Regions from separate parts of the Shewanella sp. GutCb genome, predicted to be linked through region 3. Evidence: riboswitches for the same ligand, from Rfam matches in the RefSeq annotation. Region 3 holds a riboswitch; each other region holds the start of a gene.
What was found. Region 3 has a riboswitch for thiamine pyrophosphate ahead of thiD (bifunctional hydroxymethylpyrimidine kinase/phosphomethylpyrimidine kinase). Riboswitches for the same ligand answer to the same signal wherever they lie in the genome.

Region 1 (8,120 bases), on a different contig from region 3:
CGCTATTTGGCTTTTTTACATTGTTCCTGATGACCGAGCCCAAAGGCCATATCGCGGAAGTAAATGAGAAAGGTGAAGTTACCTTGATTAGCGTCAACTAATCATGAGTTTATTGAACATGGCTAGGCAGACCTTGGATAAAACGGATGAACTCTTCAAAGATAGCAATACTATAGCCTCATTAAAACCTGCTAACGGCTTAATGATAGCGGCTGGTCAGTATTCTGATAAGGGCATTAAAGCCACAAATGAGGATGCTATTGGGATCCGTATTCCAAGTGGGCTCATGCTCACAACTAAGGGGGCTGTTGCTGCAATAAGTGATGGCGTGAGTACGGCCGAAAGTGGCGCTGCCGCCTCCGCTATTAGTGTGAGTAATTTCCTCGCGGATTACTACTCGACTCCTGATCTTTGGTCGGTAGAAAAGTCTAGTACTCAAGTATTAACGGCACTGAATCGATGGCTTTACGGATTAGGGCAAGATTACCGCGATGCCAGGCGGGGCTACGTATGTACCTTTAGCGCATTAGTCTTTAAATCCTGCCATCTACATATGTTTCATGTTGGGGACTCAAGAGTTTACCGTTACCGCGATGGCACGCTTGATAAACTTAGCCATGATCACACCAGCCTTGTGGGGAAAAACCAGCAGTACCTGGCCCGAGCCATGGGGTTAGATGTCAACGTTGACGTAGATTACCGAATGTTAGCAATAGCCAAGGACGATCTGTATTTGCTCACCACAGATGGTGTGCATGATGTCATTACCGACGTCGAAATTGAGGCAAGACTGCAGCAGTTTTCCCAAAGTCGTTATGATGCAGGGAAAAGTGCTGGATTTACCGATGAAGATTGTGATCAGTTTTGTATGGCGATGGTTGATAACGCGTTCAATTACCGTTCTCAGGATAACGCTAGTTGCCAACTGCTGCATATCGAGGCCTTACCGGATAAAAACATTGATGAGGTTTATCAAAGCCTATCTAAACTGCCATTTCCACCACCGCTCAGCATTGGTATGACGTTAGACGGTTACAAGGTGGTTGATGTGTTGCACGAAAGCCAGAGGAGCCAAGTCTATTTAGTTAAAAATGAGCTAGGGAGTTTGATGTGTATGAAAACACCGTCTATCAACTATTTAGATGATGCGGCCTACATAGAGCGATTTCTGCTTGAAAGCTGGATTGGCAAACGTATTAATAGCCCTTATGTGGTGTCGATAATCGATCGAGATAGAGAGAAGTCGGCACTCTACTATTTAACCGAATACCTTGCAGGTCATTCGTTGAGTCAATGGATTAAACACAATCCAGCACCTGAAGTTCAAGAGGTATTAGAGCTGTTAAAACAGCTAGAGGCGGGGGTACGAGCATTTCATCGTAAAGAAACACTGCACCAAGACCTTAAGCCAGACAATTTAATGTTGACCAATGAGAGGCGGCTGAAGATCATCGATTTTGGCGCCTGTTTTATTAAAGGTATTGCTGAGATCACCAGCCCCTTACCACGAGACCTAATCTTGGGTACTGCAGATTATTCAGCCCCAGAGAGCATATTGGGTTATCAAGTTAATCAAAAAGCGGATCTTTATTCTATTGCGGTCATAGCGTTTGAGATGTTAACGGGTCGATTACCCTTCGATGGAAAGCAGTCGCACTGTAAAACAAAACAGGATTTTTTACGGCTTAAGTATACCCCCAGTTATGACATTAATCCGCTGGTGCCAATCTGGATGGATAAAGCCCTTAAAAAGGGGCTTAGTGTTGCGCCAGAGCAGCGCCAAGCTGACAGCCGTGAATGGTTGTTTGAGATGACTCAGCCGGTAACACATTGGCAGCAATCAGCCGTGAAATCGCCGTTGATTGATCGTCAACCATTGCTTTTTTGGCAATGTTTGACTGTATTTTTTGGGTTGTTGGCCGTACTACTTGCCCTGTTTTAAGATGGGTTATATCTTGAGTTGTACTCAAGATTGGCTTGCTATATTTTTGAATGAATTGACGTCTCAAAGGAAGAGGGCTTATAACAGCGACGAGCGTATTTTATTAACAGACTATGGAGGTATACAATCTGGATTTTCGATAGCAAAAATAGTATGAAAATTATAAATATTCAATGCTGAATTTCTTTCGTTAGTTCATTATTTGAATTTTGTATTACACTAATAGATACAAGGATGGTTACCATATAAACATGGAGAGTTAAATGTTTAAAGTTATGCACTGGGTTATTGTAACCCGATCACAAATATTAGTCGATCTGCTCAATACTCGATGGCCTCAACAATTTTTAGTTAAAATTCATAATGTTATTCCAGATAATGTTATCGATTATTTTACTGAAAACAGAGTAAGTCTGGTCATTATTGATCTCTCTAGTGTAGATATCCCAAAAGCCTATCAAATTCAACGAAGGTTAGATAAAGAGAGGAGTGGGGCTCGGGTTGTGTTCCTGCATTATCCTCAACAAGTAGATGCCAAATTCTTAGTTCAAAGCAATATTACAGCGGGTCTATTCTATTCGGGCGCCTCATTAGACACTATTGGTTTAGGCATGGCCAAAATAGTTCAGGGGTTAACTTGTATTCCAGACGATTTTAATCAACAAGATGTTCATAACGTCAGTACTGATGAAGAGTCAGACGCTCTGACTATCCGAGAACGTGAAGTACTGCAGGTCCTGCGTTCAGGGAGTACCAACATTGATATTGCCAATCAACTATTTGTGAGTGAAAGTACGATTAAAACCCATTTATATCGTGCTTTTAGAAAAATTGGAGTTTCTAGCCGCGGCCAAGCAATCGCTTGGGCACAAATGAATACCCATGAAGTCATTCAATAAATCTCTTCAATGGGATTAAGCTCTCATTGACTTTACTGATATTGTTAGGCGCTCAACTTAAGTGCCTTTTTTATCACTACCATCACAACTAAACTCATTGCTATACAGTTGTGTATTCATTTGGTATTATCGCTTTCGTGGTTAAACTATGAGATCGAAAGAGATGAATATGATTAAAGTTATTATGTTGGTTATTACTATTTTATCGGTAATGTTTTTTGCTGAGGCGGCCACTGTCGGTTGTGATAGGGCGGGTGGAGTGAAATGCCAGAAAGTTAATAAGCCCTACAAGTCCTATAAACGTGCAAAAGTGATTGTCATTCCTAGAAGTCATCTTCATTACCATGCTTATCATACGCCACTGCTTTCAGCATTAGGCTTAGCTATTGTGCTAGATGCTGCCGGTAATGCGGTAACCAATAAAGGCGATAAAGTGGTGGTGCTTGGGGAAGGTAATGAAGTTAAAAATGTTTATGAAAAAGATGGCGTTGTTTACCTGATTAAGGAACAGAGTTAACTTGGATAATCTATGGGCCAAATCAACGGAAAGCGGTGTTGTTTTGGCCATGTACATATAACGAGCACCAAATCTAATATTACTTGTCTTGCTCACGTTCACTGTTTAAAAATTCAAAGCCTCTTTTCCAAAATATAAATTGCTCTTCATCAGGTAACTTTCTCACTTCTTTAAGCATATTGTTAAAAGCTGAGTCAATCATAAGTCGATCTGATAATTTGAGGTAACGATACACAACAGGTCTTAAAACAACTGAAAAATCCCCGCTAAGATCTGAGTAACGCTGTTCTTCTAACGCATACGTATTCAACACCAGTTCACGCATGCTAAGTGCGGCAAGTAGTGAGTTTTTGTCACTGAATGACTGATATTGAGCAGCGCGTGAGTAACCAGCTCTTTTGTGAACGTCGGACATATTGAGCGCGATCATGCCATTTTCTTTTATCAGCTCGGCGGCAGCATTAAGCAGTGCGGTTTCTTTAGCGGTGAGCATGATGAGTCCTGTAATTTTTTATTTATTTAAAATGGATATGGTCCTAAAGTCAATCATATTGTGTATACAGCTGTTCAATTGGCACTCAAATCATTGCAAATAGACTTTTTAACGCATAAAAACGCGAATCGCCAGATGCCGTTTTTCGAGTATACTAGGTTTAACTTATTCTTATGAGAGCAATAAAATGGCCGAAGAAACCATATTCAGCAAAATTATTCGACGTGAAATTCCAGCAGATATCCTATTTCAAGATGAGCTAGTGACTGCATTTAGAGATATCAGTGCACAAGCACCGACGCATATATTGATTATTCCTAACCATCTGATCCCGACAATAAATGATATTAAGGCTTCCGATGAGAAAGCGTTGGGAAGAATGATGTCTGTTGCGGCCAAACTGGCTCGCGAGGAAGGGATAGCAGAAGACGGTTATCGCGTGATCTTGAACTGTAATGAACACGCAGGCCAAGAGGTTTTCCATATTCACATGCATTTAGTCGGAGGCCACTCTTTAGGCCCTATGTTGAGTCAAAAACGATGAAAAAAGCTGCCGATGTTTTTCCGTTAACGGAGATGGCAAGTCGATTTGTTGGGCAACTTACTCAGTGCCAAAAATTAAAGCTTAAGGTGTTAGAGGGCAGTGATAAACATGTGCTCATTGAGCTGCCTTATGATCCTCAACTTGTTGGTTACCCAGACACTGGTGTGATCCACGGTGGAGTGATAACAACATTGATGGATACGGCCAGTGGCTGCGCTGTCGTGTGTTCTATTTTTTATCAGTTTGGTGCTTTGGAGATCTCACCAACGCTTGATCTGCGAGTTGATTACATGAAACCTGCTGAACCGTTTAAGCCAGTCTATGGTTTTGCAGAGTGTTATAAATTGTCATCTAGCGTCGCTTTTACTCGTGCTATTGCTTACCAAGATTCAATCGATGATCCCATTGCTAATGCGGTAGGCTCGTTTATGCGAATTAGTCCAGAAATGGTTGGCGAAGAGTTTAGACAAGCACTGATGGGAGAGCCGCGTCATGACTAACCCGAGTCATTCAGAATCTGATGCGACAAAGTTAGATTTCAAAAGTATCGTACGAAAAGCAACGGAACTAAATGATTTTGGTCACTTGCTTGAACATGTGCCTTACGCCCAGTTTATTGGAATGGGTGTTGAGCGTTTTGGCGATGAACTAGTTTTTAAGCTGCCAGCAAAAGATGATAATATCGGTAACCCAGTACTACCTGCACTGCATGGTGGTGTTATCGCAGGTTTTATGGAAATGTCAGCCATTGTGCAGCTAATGGTCTTTATGCAGACCACTAAAGTACCAAAAGTAGTTGATTTCTCAATTGATTATCTCAGAGCTGGCTACCATAAAGGTAGCTTTGCTGAATGTAAGATCACTCGCCAAGGTCGACGAGTCGCTAACGTGAGCATTACTTGTTGGCAGACTAATCGTAAACACTTGATTGCGACGGCAAGAGCCCATTTTTTAATAGATTAACTTAGCTATCCTTGTATTAACACTGAATGATTTTATTCTAGGGAACAAAATGAAAAAATTGATTTTAGGCTTATTTACAGCGTTGATTGTCGCGGCTTGTGCACCACACACAGCAGGCTTAATGGTGGGTTCTAAAGGTGAAGTGCGTGTTGATAACAACAGCTTTGGTAAAGAAGTCACCGTACGAAGTGTAATGGCGCGCCCTGAAGGTGGTTTTTTACAAGGCACGGGCACGATTATTAGTCAGGTCTCTACTGACTTGCGCTTGCAGTATAAATTCACTTGGTTTGATACCAGTGGCATGACGATTGATGATGAAGGCGTAAGCTGGAAGTCAGTAAAATTGCATGGCAAGCAGCAGCTACAAGTATCAGCGGTTGCGCCTAATGTTAACGCAACTCGCTTTGAGCTATATGTAAGAAAAGCCTTTTCAAATTAATATGTAGATGATTAGAAATTATATTTGTTATGAAAACGTCAGCAAAGCTGACGTTTTTTTATGCATAAAGATTGTAAACGTTAAGAAGACTGTCATCAGTTTGTGAAATTCATGTATAATCGGCCGCGCCAAGGGGTGTTAAAGTCTATAAACCATAAGTTGGATATTGTGGATTTTAACTGAGATGTTGAAAAACGAACCCTTAGAACCTGATCCGGCTAATACCGGCGTAGGAATGGGCCACAATTCATTTCCCGAACGCTTCTTTATGTTGCCGGATCTCAAAATTTTAATTTGAGGTCCTATGTTAAATCTAAAAACTTATTCTCCTATAGCGGTTGCCGTCATGGCTGCGCTAGTTTCATCACCTACGTTTGCCAATACTGACTCAGAAACACCTGTTGATGAGATGGAAGTCATGGTTGTGACATCTGATTTTCGGGGCACATCGCTAGAAAAAATGCCATCAAGCGTCACCGTTATTGATCAGCAGCAAATTGAGGATGAAGGTGCACAGCACTTTGAAGATATCTTAAACTCAATTGCTAATTTCAACTGGTCCGGTGGTAGCTCAAGACCCAAATACTTCCAAATTCGTGGTGTCGGTGAGCAAGAAGAGTATCAAGGCGCACCTAACTCCTCTGTTGGCTTTATCGTTGATGATATCGATTTGTCCGGTTTAGGCATGGCTTCAAGCATGTACGACTTACAACAAGTTGAAGTATTACGCGGTCCTCAAGGTACACGTTATGGCGCTAATGCGTTAGCAGGTCTTATCTACCTTAAAAGTAATGATCCTACCGACGTATTTGAAAATGGTGCAGAGATCTCGCTAGGCGATGATAATTTACAGACCTTTAGTGGTTTTAGCTCGGGTCCATTAACCGATTCTGGAAACTTGCTTTACCGTGTGTCGCTGCAACAGCATCAGCAAGATGGTTATCGAGATAATCTTTATCTTGGTGAGAGCGATACTAATAACCGTGATGAATTCACTGGTCGCGCAAAATTACGTTGGTACGCGACTGAAGAACTAGAAATTGACCTGACTTACTTACATGCAAATTACGATAATGGATATGATGCTTGGACATTAGATAATAACGGTTTTGATACGTTAACGGATGCACCTGGCGTTGATAAGCAACGTACTAACGGCACCGTTTTAAAGTTTATTTACACTGGTGCTGAAAATGTTGAACTGACTTCATTAACCTCTCTGGCACAGTCAAAAACTCACCATAACTATGACGGTGACTGGGCTAACCCTGATTATTGGGACAGTCGAGATTGCGATGGTAGCCCTTGTGAATATGAGTATAACTGGGATAAGAAAGGCGACAGGCAGACCATCACGCAAGAGTTTAGGTTAGCTTCAACTGAATCAGGCCGTATATTTGCGGGCAGTACTGACTGGCTCGTCGGTGTATACGCAATGGATCTACAAGAAGACAATGAGACTATGGATACTTATAGTCAGTTAAGTGCGGAATACGAGGCGCAAAACTATGCGTTATTTGGTCAATTAGATTCAGACCTAGGTTCGGGCTATGCTTTGTCGGTAGGACTGCGGACAGAGCGTCGAGATAGTGAATACAGTGATTCAGATGGCGACGAATTTAAGCCAAGCGAAACCATGTGGGGCGGGCATATTGCGTTAAGCAAAGCACTCGGTGAAAACCACGAGTCATATATCCGCGTGGCGAGAGGCTATAAAGCGGGTGGCTTTAATATGTCACTGCCGAGTGAACTCGCCGATAAAAAAGAGTACGACACTGAAATTCTTTATAACTACGAAGTGGGTTTGAAGTCGGTTTGGTTTGATGGTCAAGCAAGCACTAATCTGTCGGTATTCTTTATGGATAGACAAGATCAACAAGTCGCGGCATCGCAACAATCGACAGTACCTGGCGAAGAGGGGAATTTTATTCTCTTTACCGAAAATGCAGGCAGTTCTCATAACTATGGTGCTGAGCTTGACGGCAACTGGTATGCAACCGATAACCTAAAGCTTTACACCAGTTTAGGTTGGTTAGAAACCGCTTATGGTGATTACGAGTACGAAGATAAATATGGCACCGTAGTCGATCTTTCTGGCCGTGAGCTAGCGCATTCCCCTAACTTTACCTTTAGTGTTGGCGCGACTTATCGCAACGATGCTGGTTGGTTTGCTAACGTGAATGCCAGTGGTAAGAGTGATTTTTATTACTCGGATAGTAACGAGTCTACATCAGATGCATACCAAATTTTTAACGCCAAAATAGGTTACGAAGCTGACATGTGGTCTGCATATCTCTGGGGACGTAACCTATTTGATGAAAAA
Region 2 (8,120 bases), on a different contig from region 3:
AATAAGACGTAAGTTACAACTGCGCGGCGTTCCCGTCACCGACATTGATACCGCGATAGAGCAAGTAATGGACGAGCAAAAAGTCGATGCGTTTGAGATGGCCACCTCTAGGCTGTTAAGCAAGTTTGATAACTTTTATGGCACCAACAAAGAAAAGGTCTATACGCAGATGACCACTAAAGGTTTCTCTCGCGTAGAAATAGATCACGCATTATCACAACATCCAGAGCGTGAAACACTGCGCAGTAAATTAGCGGTGAAAGCAGACAAAGTTGACTTAACAACGGAAATAATCAAGCTATTTAACAAAGGTAAAGGCGAAACCTTGATCTTGCAAGAATTAAAGCAGCGACTGATTGATGTGAGTGACTTTGAAGATACGGTGTACAAATTAACGCTATCAGAAGATGTCGACTTTTATCAAAGTTGTAAAAAAGAGTTGGCGAAAAAGCGCTATGACTTATCGGATTATAAAGGAAAGTCGAAAGCGTACGCCTATTTATCCCGGAAAGGGTTCGGCAGTGATGAAATAAAAGAAGCAATGAATCCGGATGATGACTAACTAAAAGAAACCGTTAAAGAAACAATTATGGTACTCAGTATTGTGATTTTAAATATTGTAAACAGTAATATATCGATAAGCACCTAACACTAGAGGCAATAACGATGACCACTAAAATTCGAAGTGATAATTGCTACCGCGTCACCATTGAAGAGGTAGTATCGCTAGAGGAAATGGGGAAAACACGACAGTTTGAGTTACAAGATAGAGAAGATTTGTTCAAGGCTGTAGAAACTTAAAGAAAGGCAGTGGGTTGGAAGACTCTCTTGCAACTAAGGTTGCTGTTGCGCTACGCTTATTAGGTCCCGTGATGATTGAACATTGCAAACATGCGTTGTTTTTAGATTTTATGCCCCATTTTAAGACATTTATGCAACATATAAAAAGTATGGTGAAAAGTGCAGTAAAAGAAAAATAGTTTCGCTGCCGGAGGAAAGTGGTCTATTTTTCCTTATCGATGAGACTGACATCTACAGTGTTAATGTTATAGGGGCTCTAAGCTAACAAGTCGTCTTTGTTCGAAGAAAGCTATATCGCGATATATAGACTAATACCCTCTACGCTACATCAAGCCAATACGCTAACAAATCCTTGTCTAAAATAAGAGCTCAGTCATTTAGTATTATATTGTCATTACACAATGAAGACCATTTATACACGATTAAATGACCGTTAAGTAAACGCAGAGGAAGTGGCTAATGGCGCCACCTAATACAAACAAGTGCCATATCGCGTGGTTGTAGGGAATGCGTTTAGCAACATAAAAAACAATCCCTAAACTGTAAAATAACCCGCCAATAATGAGAAGGTTAAAGCCTAATGGCGACATTCCTGCAATTAACTCTTTCATCACGGTGACACAAAGCCAACCCATGGCAAGGTACAAGACTAGACTGAAGACTTTAAAGCGAGTGATAAAGAGTGTCTTGAAAAGAATGCCTCCGATTGCCAATGACCAAATGGCAATGAGCACCAAGTTGGCATTTCCGTTGCCATTTTCATTTTCTAAACTAATCAGCATTAAAGGGGTATAGGTACCCGCTATCAACAGGTAGATGGCACAATGGTCGGCAATTTTTAATTTATGCTTCAAAGCTTTATCTGTTGCGCTATGATATAGAGTCGAGCAAAGAAAGAGCAAAATAATGCTGCCGCAGTAAATCACTACACCTGCCATTTGCACAAAAGTTAATTGCTCATAGCCTTTTAAAATACACATAATCAAGCCGATAACACCTGCCACAACGCCTAACCCATGACTTAAGCTGTTTGCTAGCTCTTCTTTAACGCTATAACTAGCACTTGATACTAGGGTTTGCTTTGGCGACAAGGTTGATTCTTGAGTAGACATAAGGCGTAAATGACTTCTGGTTTGACCACGATTAGCTGCAGTGTATCAGCTTTAATGATAATAGTCATAGTTTAGCGTACACGTGTTAGCTTAAAATAGGTCCAATGTAATCACCATTACATTAGTGATGATCAATGATAAAAAAAGACAATAACACTCGATGTTGAACTTTTGTAATAAAGCGGTATCTAATGTTTTAAGTGATTATTATTCATTGATAAATTAGCTTAATTAATTAACCAGCCACAAACAAGCTTCATGTTAAATAAATCAGCATGAGTCAATCGTTATAAATAACGCCATTATTAAGGTTAACCTTGTCTTCTCATGGCGTTAATTGAACCTTATGGACTATAGAGTTATTCATCGGATGAAATCAGTTAGCAGATCCTCAGCACCTGTTTTTACTGCGCTTGCAGCAGAGAATGGCAAAGGACAACCTCTGCTCAGTTTATCGGTAAGCACTGAGGAAGCCAGTGCAACTTTGGCGGTCATTAGGGCTGATAAACAGTTTGAGCTCCCGGTCAGCCATCCTCTAGTTAAACCTATGTTTGGTATCAACACCGCTGCGGAATCAACCTCTATCGCTGAGGTCGTTGTTGAGGCGGATAATCGTGATAAAGGCGGCGTGAAACGCTCTTCTTGCTTGCGTTCATTTCAGCTGTTTCAATCATTCATATGGGTTATTTTACTGCACATTGTATTGATTGGTATTATTAATCAGCTTTGGGTGAGACAAACGCTAAAGGTTACAACTGTTGCCCCAATCAAAATCCAATCATACCTGTATGTCGAAGCTAAACCGGTAAAAGATGAGGTGATGGATAGCATCGACAGCTCAACAACTAAGGTGAGATCGCCACGTCATTCGCCAACAGATAGCGACAACCCCACCGAGGCTGACGAACTTGTCGAGACATCGCCAGTACATGAACCCGCGATGGAGGCTGACAACACCATTGAAGCCATACTGCCGACAACGGATTTATCGGAAAAAACGGACATAAGAATCAATAAGAGCCTGCCGACGTACGTTCCTCGCCGTAGTGCAATGGCTATTGCTCAATCCTATCTTCAACGAAAAAATGATGCCGCACTAGACGCACTGATTGTCGATAAAGCCAATAAATATAGCGGGCCGCACTCTTTGAGTAAGATGGATGGTGACATGGTAGAGTTAGTTTTTCCTGAGGTAGATGAGTACAGCAAAATACCCACGACAGATCATCGACTCGATCCTAACCGTATCGTACGTCACGGTGATACCTGCTTTCGAATAGTGCAGGTGCCGACCCAAATTAACCCTTACGCAGAAAATATCGGTTACCCCTTTAACTGCGGTGGCGATAAAGTTAAAAAAGCGATTAATGACGCTATCTCAGCACGATTAGAAAAGAGAATGATTAGTCGAAAATAGTCGTTTTTGAGGTGATAATTTTTCATGATAAATAGTAGTTTAATATGCAATATTAAATTATTTGTATTATTATCAATAAGCTATGAGTCAATAAAAATATTTACCATAACAGAGGTTTGTGAATGATTTGTACTTGTTTCTTAGTCACTGTTAGGCTTATACTGCCGGCTCATCTTGTCGGAGTGCCATAAGGCTGAGACCGTTTATTCGGGATCCGTTGAACCTGATCAGGCTAGAACCTGCGTAGGTAACAAGCGAAATAACTGCATAGTATCGGCTGTATTAATGCTGCTAGCAGTCACATTTCGGTGGTTAAGTGCATCTGGAATTAGCGTTATGACGCGGTTTCATTTTCAACTTTCAATTACTCATTTCTCCTGACAAGCAACTTCATTTTTATAATAGTGAGTTTGCTAATGTCTAAACGCCGCGAAACCCGAGCTCAAGCTCAACAGTTCATCGATAACCTAAAACCGTTACAACACCCAAATTCCGAGAAGATCTATCTTCAAGGTAGCCGCGTTGATCTTAACGTCGGTATGCGCCAAATTCATCAAGCTGACACTTTGCTCAGTGGTGATGAGAAAAATCCTGTATTTGAAGCTAACCCACCGCTGAAAGTATACGACTGTGCTGGGGCTTACTCAGATCCTGATGCCAATATTGATGTGCACAAAGGCTTAGATAAATTACGTCATAACTGGATCGTTGAACGAAATGATACCGAACAGTTACCCGCTGTCAGCTCTGGTTTTACCCAGCAACGCTTGGCCGATGATGGTTTAGACCATTTACGTTTTGAGTCGTTAGTGCCTCCTCGCCGTGCAAAGTCAGGTCAGCGCGTAACGCAAATGCACTATGCCCGCCAAGGGATTATCACCCCTGAAATGGAATATATCGCTATTCGCGAAAATATGGCAATGGCAGAGGTGACCGACCCTATGTTAACTCAAAAAAATAAGGGCGAAAGCTTTGGCGCCGTTATCGATGAGCCAATCACTGCTGAGTTTGTTCGCAGTGAAATTGCTCGTGGTCGAGCCATTATCCCGTTAAATATCAATCATCCTGAAGCTGAACCGATGATTATTGGACGTAACTTTTTAGTGAAAGTGAACGCCAATATTGGTAATTCAGCAGTGACTTCTTCTATCGAAGAAGAGGTTGAAAAGCTGGTGTGGTCTACCCGCTGGGGGGCTGATACGGTAATGGACTTGTCTACCGGTCGTTATATCCACGAAACCCGAGAGTGGATTATCCGCAACTCTCCTGTCCCCATTGGAACCGTGCCTATCTATCAAGCACTCGAAAAAGTGAATGGTGTTGCTGAAGATCTTAACTGGGAAACATTCCGCGACACCTTGATAGAGCAAGCTGAGCAAGGCGTTGACTACTTTACTATCCATGCGGGTGTATTGCTGCGTTACGTACCCATGACCGCAAAACGCCTCACGGGCATCGTATCGCGCGGGGGGTCTATTCTGGCTAAATGGTGTTTGTCGCACCATAAAGAAAACTTCCTCTATGAACATTTCAGAGATATTTGTGAGATCTGTGCAGCTTATGATGTCTCACTGTCATTAGGGGATGGTATGCGTCCGGGCTCGATTGCTGATGCCAATGATGAAGCTCAATTTGCGGAGCTCGAGACCTTAGGCGAGCTGGTTAAAATTGCCTGGAAATACGATGTTCAGACCATCATTGAAGGGCCTGGCCATATTCCAATGAACCTCATTAAAGAGAATATGGATAAGCAATTAGATATTTGTGATGAGGCGCCTTTTTATACTTTAGGCCCGCAAACGACCGACATAGCGCCTGGTTATGATCACTTTACCTCTGGGATAGGCGCGGCGATGATTGCCTGGTATGGCTGTGCAATGTTGTGCTATGTGACGCCAAAAGAGCATCTGGGCTTACCTAATAAAGACGATGTTAAACAGGGGCTTATTGCTTATAAGATTGCGGCTCATGCTGGCGATGTTGCTAAAGGTCACCCAAGTGCACAAATTCGAGATAACGCACTTTCAAAAGCACGTTTTGAGTTCCGATGGGAAGATCAATATAACTTAGGCTTGGATCCTGAAACGGCTCGCGCTTATCACGATGAGTCACTGCCGCAAGAGTCAGCCAAAGTGGCTCACTTTTGCTCTATGTGTGGTCCAAAGTTCTGTTCAATGAAAATAAGCCAAGAGGTTCGCGACTACGCCGCAGCGCAAGAGAAGCTGGCGTTAGAAGTTGAAGCAAAGGGGGTCGAAGTTAAGTCACCCGCAGAGTATCAAGCCTATAGCGGTCAAGCTGAAACATCAGCGCTTTCGGATAGTGATATTAGCAGTGGCATGGCGCAGATGTCAGCTGAGTTTAAGGCCAAGGGCGCTGAGTTATATCACGAAGCTGGCACTGGCGCTGAAAGTAAAGTCGTCGCGTTAGAGGAGTAGTTATGGCTGAGGTTAATTCTAGCCGACTGCCAACGAGCAATCGTCCATTAGTGTGGACGATTGCGGGTTCCGATAGCGGCGGCGGTGCAGGGGTTCAGGCCGATTTGGCCAGCATGCTTGATCTTGAAACACATGGTTGCAGCGTGATCACCGCTGTCACGGCACAGAGTTCGGTGACGGTAGCAGCGGTTGAGGCGGTCTCTGACGAGATGCTCGTGGCGCAACTTGATACGTTAGCAGCGGATCTCATACCAAAGGCAATTAAAATTGGTTTATTGGCAAGTCAGCTGCAGATTAATATCGTTGCAAGCTGGTTAGCGGACAAACTCGCGCAATGGCAAGGCGATAATCTAACTGTACCCGTCATTCTTGACCCTGTGATGATAGCGACTTGCGGCGACGCACTGGCTAAAGGTGCACAACTCGATTTTAGTCCGTTTAAAGGTTTACTGACGTTAATTACGCCTAATGTGAGTGAGTTGGAGATTTTAGCTGGGCGTCCATTATCGACAGCTGATGAAAGTATAAAGGCGGCAACCTCTATTGCGGTTTTATTAGCGACATCGGTACTGGCTAAAGGGGGCGATAAAGGGCCACATTGGCACCAAGAGCATGCCCGCGATTTGCTTGTTTGCTACCAAGTGACAGGGATCTCTAGTTTGCATAGAGACCAGACTTTTTGGTTAACATCGCCAAGAATAGCCACTAACAATAGTCACGGCACTGGTTGCACATTGTCATCGGCAATTGCTGCCGTTATGGCACATGGATTTGTATTGAATGACGCCGTTGTGGTTGCAAAAGCTTATGTGTCGCAAGGATTACACAACAGTTATCAACCCGGCAGCGGACCAGGTTGTTTAGCGCGCTGTGGTTGGCCAAATGAGTTGCTGTCATATCCCTTTATTGAGCCTCTTTCATCATTGAATCAGTCCCTTTATGGCGTTAATGCCATTAGTAAGCAGGTTTATGCTTTTAAAGAAATCGTTGAGCCATTAGGCGTTTATCCTGTGGTTGCAGAGATTGATCTTTTGCAGCAACTGCTCAGTGCAGGCGCCAAAACCATTCAACTGCGGGTTAAAGATGAAAACGATCCTTTGCTTGAGCAAAAAATTGTTCAAGCAATCGCGCTGGGCCGAGACTACAGAGCGAAAGTGTTCATTAATGACCACTGGCAGCTGGCCATAAAGCACCAAGCCTACGGTGTGCATTTAGGCCAAGAAGATCTGTTTGAAAGTAATTTAAAACGACTTAACGAAGCTGATATTGCACTGGGCTTATCGAGCCATAGTTATTTTGAAATCTTATTGGCAATGCAGCACCAGCCATCATATATCGCTTTTGGGCACATATTCCCCACCACCACTAAGCAGATGCCTTCGGCGCCTCAAGGGCTAAGCAAGCTGGCTCGCTATGTTGCTCTCATGCAAGGAGAGCTGCCAATTGTTGCTATTGGCGGTATTGATGCCGGTAATCTTGCTGCGGTGAAAGCCAGTGGTGTTGATGATGTGGCGGTGGTTCGAGCCGTTACTGAAGCTAATGATCCTGCAAAAGCCTATCAAACATTGGCAGATGAATGGACGTTGGGAGTAAGCAATGGCGCTCTCTGATCAAGCATTTATGCAGTATTCACGGCAAATTTTACTGCCTGAAGTGGGCGAACGCGGGCAAAGCATCTTTAGTCAATCTCATGTACTCATTGTGGGGGTGGGCGGTTTAGGCAATTTGGCTGCTCAGTACTTGGCTGCCGCTGGCATTGGCCAGATAACGCTCATTGATGGTGACATCATTGAGCGCTCCAATCTTCCTCGACAGTTGCTATTTACTGTTGAGGATTTAGGAGGCAACAAAGCCCATGTCGCAGCCAAAAAGCTAATGCGAGCTTACAGTGATTGTCATTTCAATAGCTTTCAACGCTATTTGACGGCAGACAATGGGGTCGAGCTGTTTAATGCCAATCAGCCAAAATTCGATTTGGTGTTGGACTGCTCAGATAATTTTTCGGTTAGGCAAGTTGTCAATCAGCTGGCCGTTGAGCATAAGGTCACCTTGGTATCAGCGTCTGCGGCTAACTTTCAAGGTCAGCTACTGAGTGTGAACCAACAACAATGTCCTGATACTGGTTGTTATCACTGTTTATACCCAAGCGACATGAGCGTCAGTCAGAGTTGTCAAACGGTCGGCGTACTTGGGCCTATGGTGGGCACCTTGGCGTCAATGCAGGCATTAATGAGCTTAAATTTATTGCTTAGTCATAATGCAAAAGCGGATCACCAGATAGATGAGCTAAAGACTCAAGTCGATAGCAATCAGTTATTGGGGCAATTATACCGATTCGATGGCGCTAAATTTACT
Region 3 (8,120 bases):
AACTTTGGTGCTATCGACGATATTACTTAACTGCGTTAGCGAGGCTAACATTTGCTCCGGCGAGCCCTCGAACAAGCGGCCACAACCAGCACTGAATAAAGTATCACCGCAAAATAAGACATCTTCAATCAAATAAGCAACATGGCCTAAGGTGTGCCCTGGTACTTCAATGACCTCTGCGTTTAGCTCAATATTGTGTAGCTGCAGGTTTTTAGTCGCACTAACGGGCTGATTCACACCTTCAATATTCTCCTTCAAAGGTCCATAAACAGGGGTGTTACTGCCATAATGACTAAGGAGTTTAGCAATACCACCGGTATGATCATGGTGGTGATGCGTTATCAGTACACCCAGTAAAGGCATCTGGGCCTGATCAAGAAAATCGATAACGACATTAGCATCACCGGGATCAACGACATAGGCACCGTGGATATGAGCAACTTGCAGTGCCCAGATATAATTGTCATCAAAAGCGGGTAATGGAGTGACTGTTAACATAGTAAATCCCGATAATTTGAGCGTTAAAACAAGTTTACTTATCAAAGCTATTGCTTGTATACCGCTTTCGTCATTAAAGTAGAGCTTCAGCCGATCAGGAGATTGCTTTGACTCATACAGGTATTCCGCTAAAACCTTATCATTGGTCAGAATTACCAAACGGTGCCGTGATACGTGAAAGTATAGAAGAGGCGTTGTTTCCATGGTGGCCGAGGGTGTTTGGCTATTATATGCTAAGCCTAGGGCCGCTCAGTGCCAAGCTGGATAAAACCGGTGTCGGCGTTAGTTGCCAGTATTCGCTTTTTGATGAACCTGAAGCCGATATTGTGGCTGATTATAGTCAATTGCCCATTCAAAATGCGTGTGTCGATGCTGTGGTGATGAACTTTCTTCTTGAGTTTGAGGCAGATCCATATCGGTTACTTCGCGAAGTCGACCGAGTCCTCATTTCGGGCGGCTATTTGATTATTGTTGGGTTTAATCCGTTAAGTTCAATGTTCTTGGGTAAAGTGCTACCAAAGCATCAACAAGAGATCCCCTGGAATGGCCGCTTTTTCATGCCTTCTCGCGTTAAAGATTGGCTTGGTCTTCTAGGTTATCAAGTGGTTGCCGACGAGCGACTCCTGCACCATCACCTGTTAAATGAAGTTAAAAGTGACAGTATTTGGTCTCATGCTTTAAAATCCTGGTTACCGAGTACCGGCAGCCTTTATGTTTTGGTAGCAAGAAAGCTAGAAACACCGCTCACTCCAATGAGATCAAAGCGAAAAGTTAAGCAACCCAATTGGTCGACAGCACCGAGTGCGGGTCGAACAGGCCATACTTCTCAATCAACCAAATGAATGGTTAAGACTATTAATGCGTATTACTTTGAAACAACTCGCTATTTTTGAAGCTGTAGCCCGCAGTGGCCAAGTGGCTAAAGCGGCTGAAATCGTTAACTTGTCCTCTCCCGCAGCATCAATGGCACTATCAGAGCTAGAGAAGCAACTGGATACTCGACTGTTTGAGCGGATTGGTAATCGACTGCAACTAAACTCACAAGGCAGTATGCTACTGCCACTGGCAACCGATGCGCTACACAAAATAGATCAGATAGAAAATGCATTTTCTCCTGCAGGCACTGAGTTAGGCGGTGACCTTAATGTCAGTGCTAGTTCAACCATTGGCAACTATTTATTAGCAAAAAGTGCAGTGGCTTTTTGTCTGCAGCATACCAACACAATGGTTAACGTTGATATTGATAATACCCAAGCGGTGATTAATGCGGTGCTCGAATTTAGAAGTGAAATGGGCTTTATTGAAGGGCAGTGTCTCGATAGCCGTATTACCGTTGAAGCTTGGCATAAAGACCGTTTATTGATTTTTTGCCAGCCAGAGCATCCTCTGGCGGGGAAAACAGTGAGCCCGCATGAATTAGCCAGTCAGTCTTGGGTGATGAGAGAAGAGGGCTCAGGCACCCGTGATTGTTTTGTCAATGCAGCCAACATGCTTGATATGCAGCCACAAGAAAAGTTTAGGTTCTCAACGCCTGATGCAATTAAACAAGCCGTGAATCAGGGGGCGGGGCTTGGTGTGCTCTCAGAGTTAACCCTTGAAAAAGAGATCAGCCGTAAAGAGCTCGCTGTTATCCATGTCGATGGGCTGTTGCTTGAGCGAAAATTTTATCGGATCCATCATAAAAGCCGGAAATTCAGCGCAATTGGCAGCGCGTTCACCACTTTTTGCCAAGATTTTTTAAACATTGATAGTTAGTTTTTATAACTGAGTCGCCGTTAAGCTTGTTGTGCTAAGTAGCCACTGTCTTCTTGAGTTGGTTTTTTCTCAGCAGCTTCACGGGCTAAGTCATCACAACGTTCATTTTCGATATGGCCAGCATGCCCTTTAACCCAACGCCAGTCGATTTTGTGCAATTGCGACACCGTATCGAGACGTTGCCACAAATCGACATTCTTTACCGGTTGCTTGGCTGAAGTGACCCACCCATTGCGTTTCCAGCCATGGATCCACTGTGTGATCCCTTGGCGCATATATTGGCTATCGCTCGTTAGGATCACTTGGCAGGGGACTTTTAATGCTTCTAATGCCACAATAGGCGCGAGCATCTCCATGCGGTTGTTCGTTGTTAGCGCAAAACCATCGGCGAGTTCGTTGGTCTGCTTTTTATACTTCATTACAATGCCGTAGCCGCCAGGTCCAGGGTTGCCTAAGCAAGAACCGTCGGTAAAGATAGAGATCTGTTTCAGTCCAGTCATCAAGTTGGTACCATAGCTAAAGTGCTGGGCGAGTATACCCAAAAAATTTAACTGAGAAATGCATTAATTCACATGAATATTATTTCAAGCGCTAAACGTCAGATTATTCTTGATACCGAAACGACAGGTATGAACCAATCCAGTGGTGCCATTCATCTTGGTCACCGAATTATTGAAATTGGTTGTGTTGAAGTCATTAACCGCAAGTTAACGGGTCGACATTACCACGAGTATATTAATCCGTTACAGCCTATCGACCCAGAGGCCATTGAGGTTCACGGGATCACCAATGAGTTTGTGGCGGATAAACCCAAATTTCATCAAATAGCCAAAAGCTTTATTGAGTTTATTGATGGTGCTGAAATTGTGGCCCATAACGCCAGCTTTGACGTTAGCTTTATGGACCATGAGTTTTCGATGTTACAGCCTGTTGGGCCTAAAACCGCAAATATCTGTCAAATTCTCGATTCACTTGCGATAGCAAAGCACCTGCATCCAGGTCAGAAGAATAACCTGGATATTCTGTGTAAGCGTTATGGCATTGATAACTCACGTCGCGATCTCCATGGCGCATTGCTCGATGCTGAGATCTTAGCTGACGTTTACCTCATCATGACTGGTGGGCAAACAAACTTTAACCTATCGAGTGAGAAAGCAGGGCAAGAAGGCGGAGGTATAAATAAACTGCCTAGAGACCGCGCAATACTTAAAGTGATCAGCGCAACGGCCGATGAACTAACTAGACATGAAGAGCGACTCGATTTAGTTGCTAAATCTGGACAGTGTATTTGGCGAGGATAGACCTCATTCTATGATTAAACGCGTAACAACTTGTGTGGTGATGGCATATTTGGGGCTAATGATAACTCATTGTGCCGTCGCCGAAGTGATGCTTTCATCGCAGGCATCAGAGTTAAAAAATCGATTTAGAATTGACCATATGGTCGACAGTGTCACGCTACTTATCCATCGTGAATACGGCAGCTCACCGGTTATTATCGTGCAACCTGACGGCAGTAAATGGTATATCAGTCGTCATCCTGAGCATGTTAAATGGATGGATGGCCTAACTGGCGACATGATCACTATCAAAGACCCAATGCCAGGCCCCTGGCAGTTAATCGGTAAGGTGGTTGAAGGTTCTGTCATCGATAAAGTGTCAGTGCTGTCCATTGATGTAGATCCGATCCCACAGCCGCTGTACCAAGGCGAGCGCTTAAAACTCACCGCCCGCTTGATAGGTGACGAGCAAAAGGTACGCCTACCCGGGTTAGATTACTTAATGAGCTGGACGGCAAAATTTATCAGTGATAATAATCCAGCCGATGAAAACTTTGCAGCCGGTAGCGTTATCGTGGGGACCTATCGCGATAATGGCGAGTCATTAGACGAGCGACCCGATGACGGTGTATTCACCAGTAAACTGAATCTAAACCAGGCTTGGGGCAGCTACACACTGCAAGTGATGGCTAAAAATGCGGTGCTTGAACGTAAGTATTCTGAGCCCTTTAGGTTGTCAACTCGACCCATTGCTGTCGATATTGTTGCCCCACAAAACCTCGATTCAGGTGAGTGGGATCTGCGGATCAATGTAGATGAAAATGAACTGGTTTTGGCTGAGACTCATGTTGAAGCTGAAATCGTAGGGCCTGCGGGAATGCGTCTTCAAGTCACGGTTTCCGAGATAAATAGCCCCGAGACCTTGTATAGCCTACGCAAGGTGAATGACTTTGGCAGCTATAGAATAAAGCTCACGGCGGTCAGCACCACCCAAAACGGCCGAGAGATCTACTTGACGTTACCGGAACTGTTTTTTAATTTTATTAAACCGCCAGAACCACCACCGTCAGCTGAAGAACTCGCCGCTAAAGCAGATCTCCAAGCTCAAAAAGCTGAAAGCACAGCAAAAGAAGAAGCGGTGTTTTGGCTGATAACCGTGAATACGGTGTTGTTTATTTTAGGCATATTGGTTTTGTTGTTTGTTCGTAAACGCAGTAACTTAAAGAAAGCACTCGCTGCGACGCAGGCGAGAATGGATAAAGAAAGTCAGCAACAGAAAATGACATTAGCGTTGGACGAGATTGATTTATCGATGCCTGAAGATTTCGATGATCCAAAAGCTGGATAATTAACCACCGCGACAGCCGTTGCAAAGCGTTGAATATCGGGATTGGTCATTTTTTAGCTGGTTAGTCATGGTTGACGCAAAAAATGATTGACTGAGTTTGGCAGTCTACGTATTATTCATCGCACTTGATGTGGAGCGGTAGTTCAGTTGGTTAGAATACCGGCCTGTCACGCCGGGGGTCGCGAGTTCGAGTCTCGTCCGCTCCGCCAATCAAGTGCTAAATTTAAAGCTATTTGTTAGTGACATAATGAATAGAATAAAAGCTAATCTTTAGTTAGTTTTTATAAGAGTTTAGGAGTGGTAGTTCAGTTGGTTAGAATACCGGCCTGTCACGCCGGGGGTCGCGAGTTCGAGTCTCGTCCACTCCGCCAATTTAGTGTCAAGTTTCAAACTATTTATTAGTGACATAATAAATAGTATAAAGGCTAATTTAGTTAGTTTTTATAAGAGTTAGGAGTGGTAGTTCAGTTGGTTAGAATACCGGCCTGTCACGCCGGGGGTCGCGAGTTCGAGTCTCGTCCACTCCGCCAGCATAAAGACGAAAGCCTCATCGAAAGATGAGGCTTTTTTCGTTTATAGCCGCTTCGTACACCCATCAGGCATTTGCACTAACTCACATTCCCCAATGCTGGTAAGAGCCGTTACTGATTCATAATATATTCAGTTTAACTAATCCGATATTTTCTTATGTAATACCCGTTGCATTAAAAGTTTGAGCATTCAGCGGGAATTAAAACCCTATAGGCAAGATGGGGAGATTGAAGCTAATCGTTATTCTCGGCTCTGGCATCCTCGGTAATTGCTCCTGCATTATTCTACCTTCGTCCATTCTTGGACTCGTACCTCCTAAATCTGGCCGCCAAGGGTGGGAATGTCTTATTTGGCATGGCAAGTTGACGAAGCGTCAAAGCTTTCTTAACTGCGCAGAAATATTGTTTAATTAGTATCCAAATCGAATGCATAAGATGATAATTAGTTAACTCAGTTAGCATTCTCATCAAAAAGCATGCTCTTTACAAATCGATTAATGATAGTGTGTGGTGATTAGTCGGGGAGCCAATAGGCTGAGATCATAAAATGAACCCGTTGAACCTGATTCAGTTAATACTGACGTAGGGAACTAATGGTCATTTGAGGCGTTCTTCCTGATCCGTTTCTTTTGCTGAGATAGCACCTTTTGGCGCATTTATTCTCACACGACTGTTTTTTCCTGACTGTTAGTTAGGGAAATAAATATGTCTTCATTAGTCACCACAGCATCTTTAACTCCATTCGTTACGACTCCTATTGTATTGACCATTGCCGGTTCAGACAGCGGTGGTGGTGCCGGTATTCAAGCCGACATTAAAGCCATTTCAGCGACTGGCTGTTATGCATGCTCTGTTATTACGGCATTAACGGCACAAAATACACAAGCGGTTACGGGTATTTACCCGATCAATGCAGAGTTTGTCGAGCAACAACTTGATGCCGTATTTTCGGATCTCAATGTGATTGCCGTAAAAATTGGCATGTTAAGTGATTCAAATATCATTCGTTCTGTCGCTAAAAAAATTAAACAGTACACCCCTAAATATCTCGTAGTTGATCCCGTCATGGTCGCAACCAGCGGTGATCTTCTTCTCCACTCCTCTGCCATTGATAGCCTTAAATCGGAACTGCTCCCTCTGGCTGATGTCATTACCCCTAATTTGCCAGAAGCCGCTGCGCTAATTGGCTGCTCAGTCCCCAAAAACGAAGATGAAATGATTGCTATGATCGACGAACTTCGTCAATTAGGCGCTAAATCTGTTTTGCTAAAGGGTGGCCACCTAGAAACCGATGACAACAGCACTGATTTACTGATCCTTGCCGACAATGTTGAGCGTTTATCAACGGAGCGGATTAAAACTCGCAATACACACGGAACAGGTTGCACCTTATCTTCTGCAATCGCCTCTTACTTAGCTCAAGGGCATGAATTATCAGCGGCGGTAAAACGGGGCAAATACTACATTACTCAAGCGATTGCCCATGCTGATGAGTTGAATATTGGACAAGGACATGGGCCCGTGAATCACTTTTTTGTCTTAAACACTCAAGGGCAGTCGTAATGAAGCTAGAGCCATGTAATAACAGCCTCGGTGCAGTTATCTCAAATGGCACTTTGCAATACAAAGACAGCGCAGCGGCCATTATGTCGGGTTTAAACATGTCCATCGCTGCAGGAAAGTGGACGGCGATATTGGGTAAAAGTGGTTGTGGTAAAACTTCAATTTTGCGTTATATGGCAGGTTTATTGACAGATAAAGTGATGTGGTCGGGTGACATTCACATTGATGGGGGAGAATGCTTAGAAGGCAACATTGCTTACATGGCGCAACAAGATCTATTGATGCCGTGGTTAAACGTACTTGATAACGTCTGTTTTGCTCACAAATTTTCGGTGAACACTCAATTTAATGCCAATCAAGCCCGCGCGATTGAATTGCTAGAGCGTGTTGGATTAAAAGGGCATGAACAGAGTATGCCCGTGCAACTGTCTGGAGGAATGCGTCAGCGTGTGGCGTTAGCAAGAACGTTAATGCAAGACAAGCCGATGGTATTAATGGATGAGCCCTTTTCTGCGTTAGATGCGGTTACTCGCCATCGACTGCAAGCGCTTGCAGTCCAAGTCTTGGCGGGTAAAACCGTATTACTCATCACGCATGATCCGCAAGAAGCACTTAGATTAAGTGATGCGATTTATATCATGCAAGGTCAACCAGCCTCAGCGGTGCTTTTACCGGTGCCAAACTCAACCATTCCACGAAAATTTGATGCGGAGCTAGCGATTCTTCAGCAACAGATCATTGATACGTTGGAGGTTGACTATGTCTAAGCTACTTTCAATCAATCATGAGCACTCCGACAACCACATTGCATCTCAAACGATTGTGTTACAAACGGAGAGGGCAGAGCCAAAAGCGTTACCGAAAAGCGCTAAATCGATAGGAAGAATCATCGTCAGTGCTGCTGTAATACTGGCGATATGGCAGTTTGTTATTATGATTTTCGCGTTGCCCAGTTTCATTTTTCCGAGTCCGATAGCGGTGTTTGAAAAACTAATACAGCGTTACGATGTGTTGTTATTCCATTCATGGATCACCGCGCAAGAGATTATTCTTGGTCTTGGTTTGGGCCTTTCTATGGGGTTATTGTTTGCACTCCAAATGCTGCTGTTTGACCCACTTCGACGTTGGTTATTGCCTATTTTAATT

Region 1: another riboswitch for thiamine pyrophosphate. It lies ahead of CXF86_RS22070 (TonB-dependent receptor); the one in region 3 lies ahead of thiD (bifunctional hydroxymethylpyrimidine kinase/phosphomethylpyrimidine kinase).
Region 2: another riboswitch for thiamine pyrophosphate. It lies ahead of thiC (phosphomethylpyrimidine synthase ThiC); the one in region 3 lies ahead of thiD (bifunctional hydroxymethylpyrimidine kinase/phosphomethylpyrimidine kinase).

Annotation. Positions count from the first base shown of each region.
Region 1 covers NZ_PJBL01000106.1:141,569-149,688, forward strand. The annotation lists gene CXF86_RS22025 (NarK family nitrate/nitrite MFS transporter) at 1-101, shown strand, start outside; gene CXF86_RS22030 (bifunctional protein-serine/threonine kinase/phosphatase) at 119-1,942, shown strand; gene CXF86_RS22035 (helix-turn-helix transcriptional regulator) at 2,206-2,841, shown strand; gene CXF86_RS22040 (hypothetical protein) at 3,011-3,358, shown strand; gene CXF86_RS22045 (helix-turn-helix domain-containing protein) at 3,438-3,851, opposite strand; gene hinT (purine nucleoside phosphoramidase) at 4,039-4,395, shown strand; gene CXF86_RS22055 (PaaI family thioesterase) at 4,392-4,895, shown strand; gene CXF86_RS22060 (PaaI family thioesterase) at 4,888-5,358, shown strand; gene CXF86_RS22065 (YcfL family putative periplasmic lipoprotein) at 5,408-5,797, shown strand; TPP riboswitch at 5,919-6,050, shown strand; gene CXF86_RS22070 (TonB-dependent receptor) at 6,102-8,120, shown strand, end outside.
Region 2 covers NZ_PJBL01000022.1:8,756-16,875, forward strand. The annotation lists gene CXF86_RS13180 (RecX family transcriptional regulator) at 1-562, shown strand, start outside; gene CXF86_RS22935 (DUF3861 domain-containing protein) at 667-801, shown strand; gene CXF86_RS22940 (DUF3861 family protein) at 816-980, shown strand; gene CXF86_RS13190 (PAQR family membrane homeostasis protein TrhA) at 1,224-1,913, opposite strand; gene CXF86_RS13195 (hypothetical protein) at 2,284-3,330, shown strand; TPP riboswitch at 3,499-3,597, shown strand; gene thiC (phosphomethylpyrimidine synthase ThiC) at 3,747-5,765, shown strand; gene thiE (thiamine phosphate synthase) at 5,768-7,375, shown strand; gene CXF86_RS13210 (HesA/MoeB/ThiF family protein) at 7,362-8,120, shown strand, end outside.
Region 3 covers NZ_PJBL01000012.1:6,634-14,753, reverse strand. The annotation lists gene gloB (hydroxyacylglutathione hydrolase) at 1-498, opposite strand, end outside; gene CXF86_RS07190 (class I SAM-dependent methyltransferase) at 606-1,340, shown strand; gene CXF86_RS07185 (LysR substrate-binding domain-containing protein) at 1,357-2,253, shown strand; gene rnhA (ribonuclease HI) at 2,274-2,753, opposite strand; gene dnaQ (DNA polymerase III subunit epsilon) at 2,826-3,554, shown strand; gene CXF86_RS07170 (TIGR03503 family protein) at 3,565-4,881, shown strand; tRNA gene CXF86_RS07165 (tRNA-Asp) at 5,014-5,090, shown strand; tRNA gene CXF86_RS07160 (tRNA-Asp) at 5,176-5,252, shown strand; tRNA gene CXF86_RS07155 (tRNA-Asp) at 5,335-5,411, shown strand; TPP riboswitch at 5,921-6,017, shown strand; gene thiD (bifunctional hydroxymethylpyrimidine kinase/phosphomethylpyrimidine kinase) at 6,117-6,974, shown strand; gene CXF86_RS07145 (ABC transporter ATP-binding protein) at 6,974-7,741, shown strand; gene CXF86_RS07140 (ABC transporter permease) at 7,734-8,120, shown strand, end outside.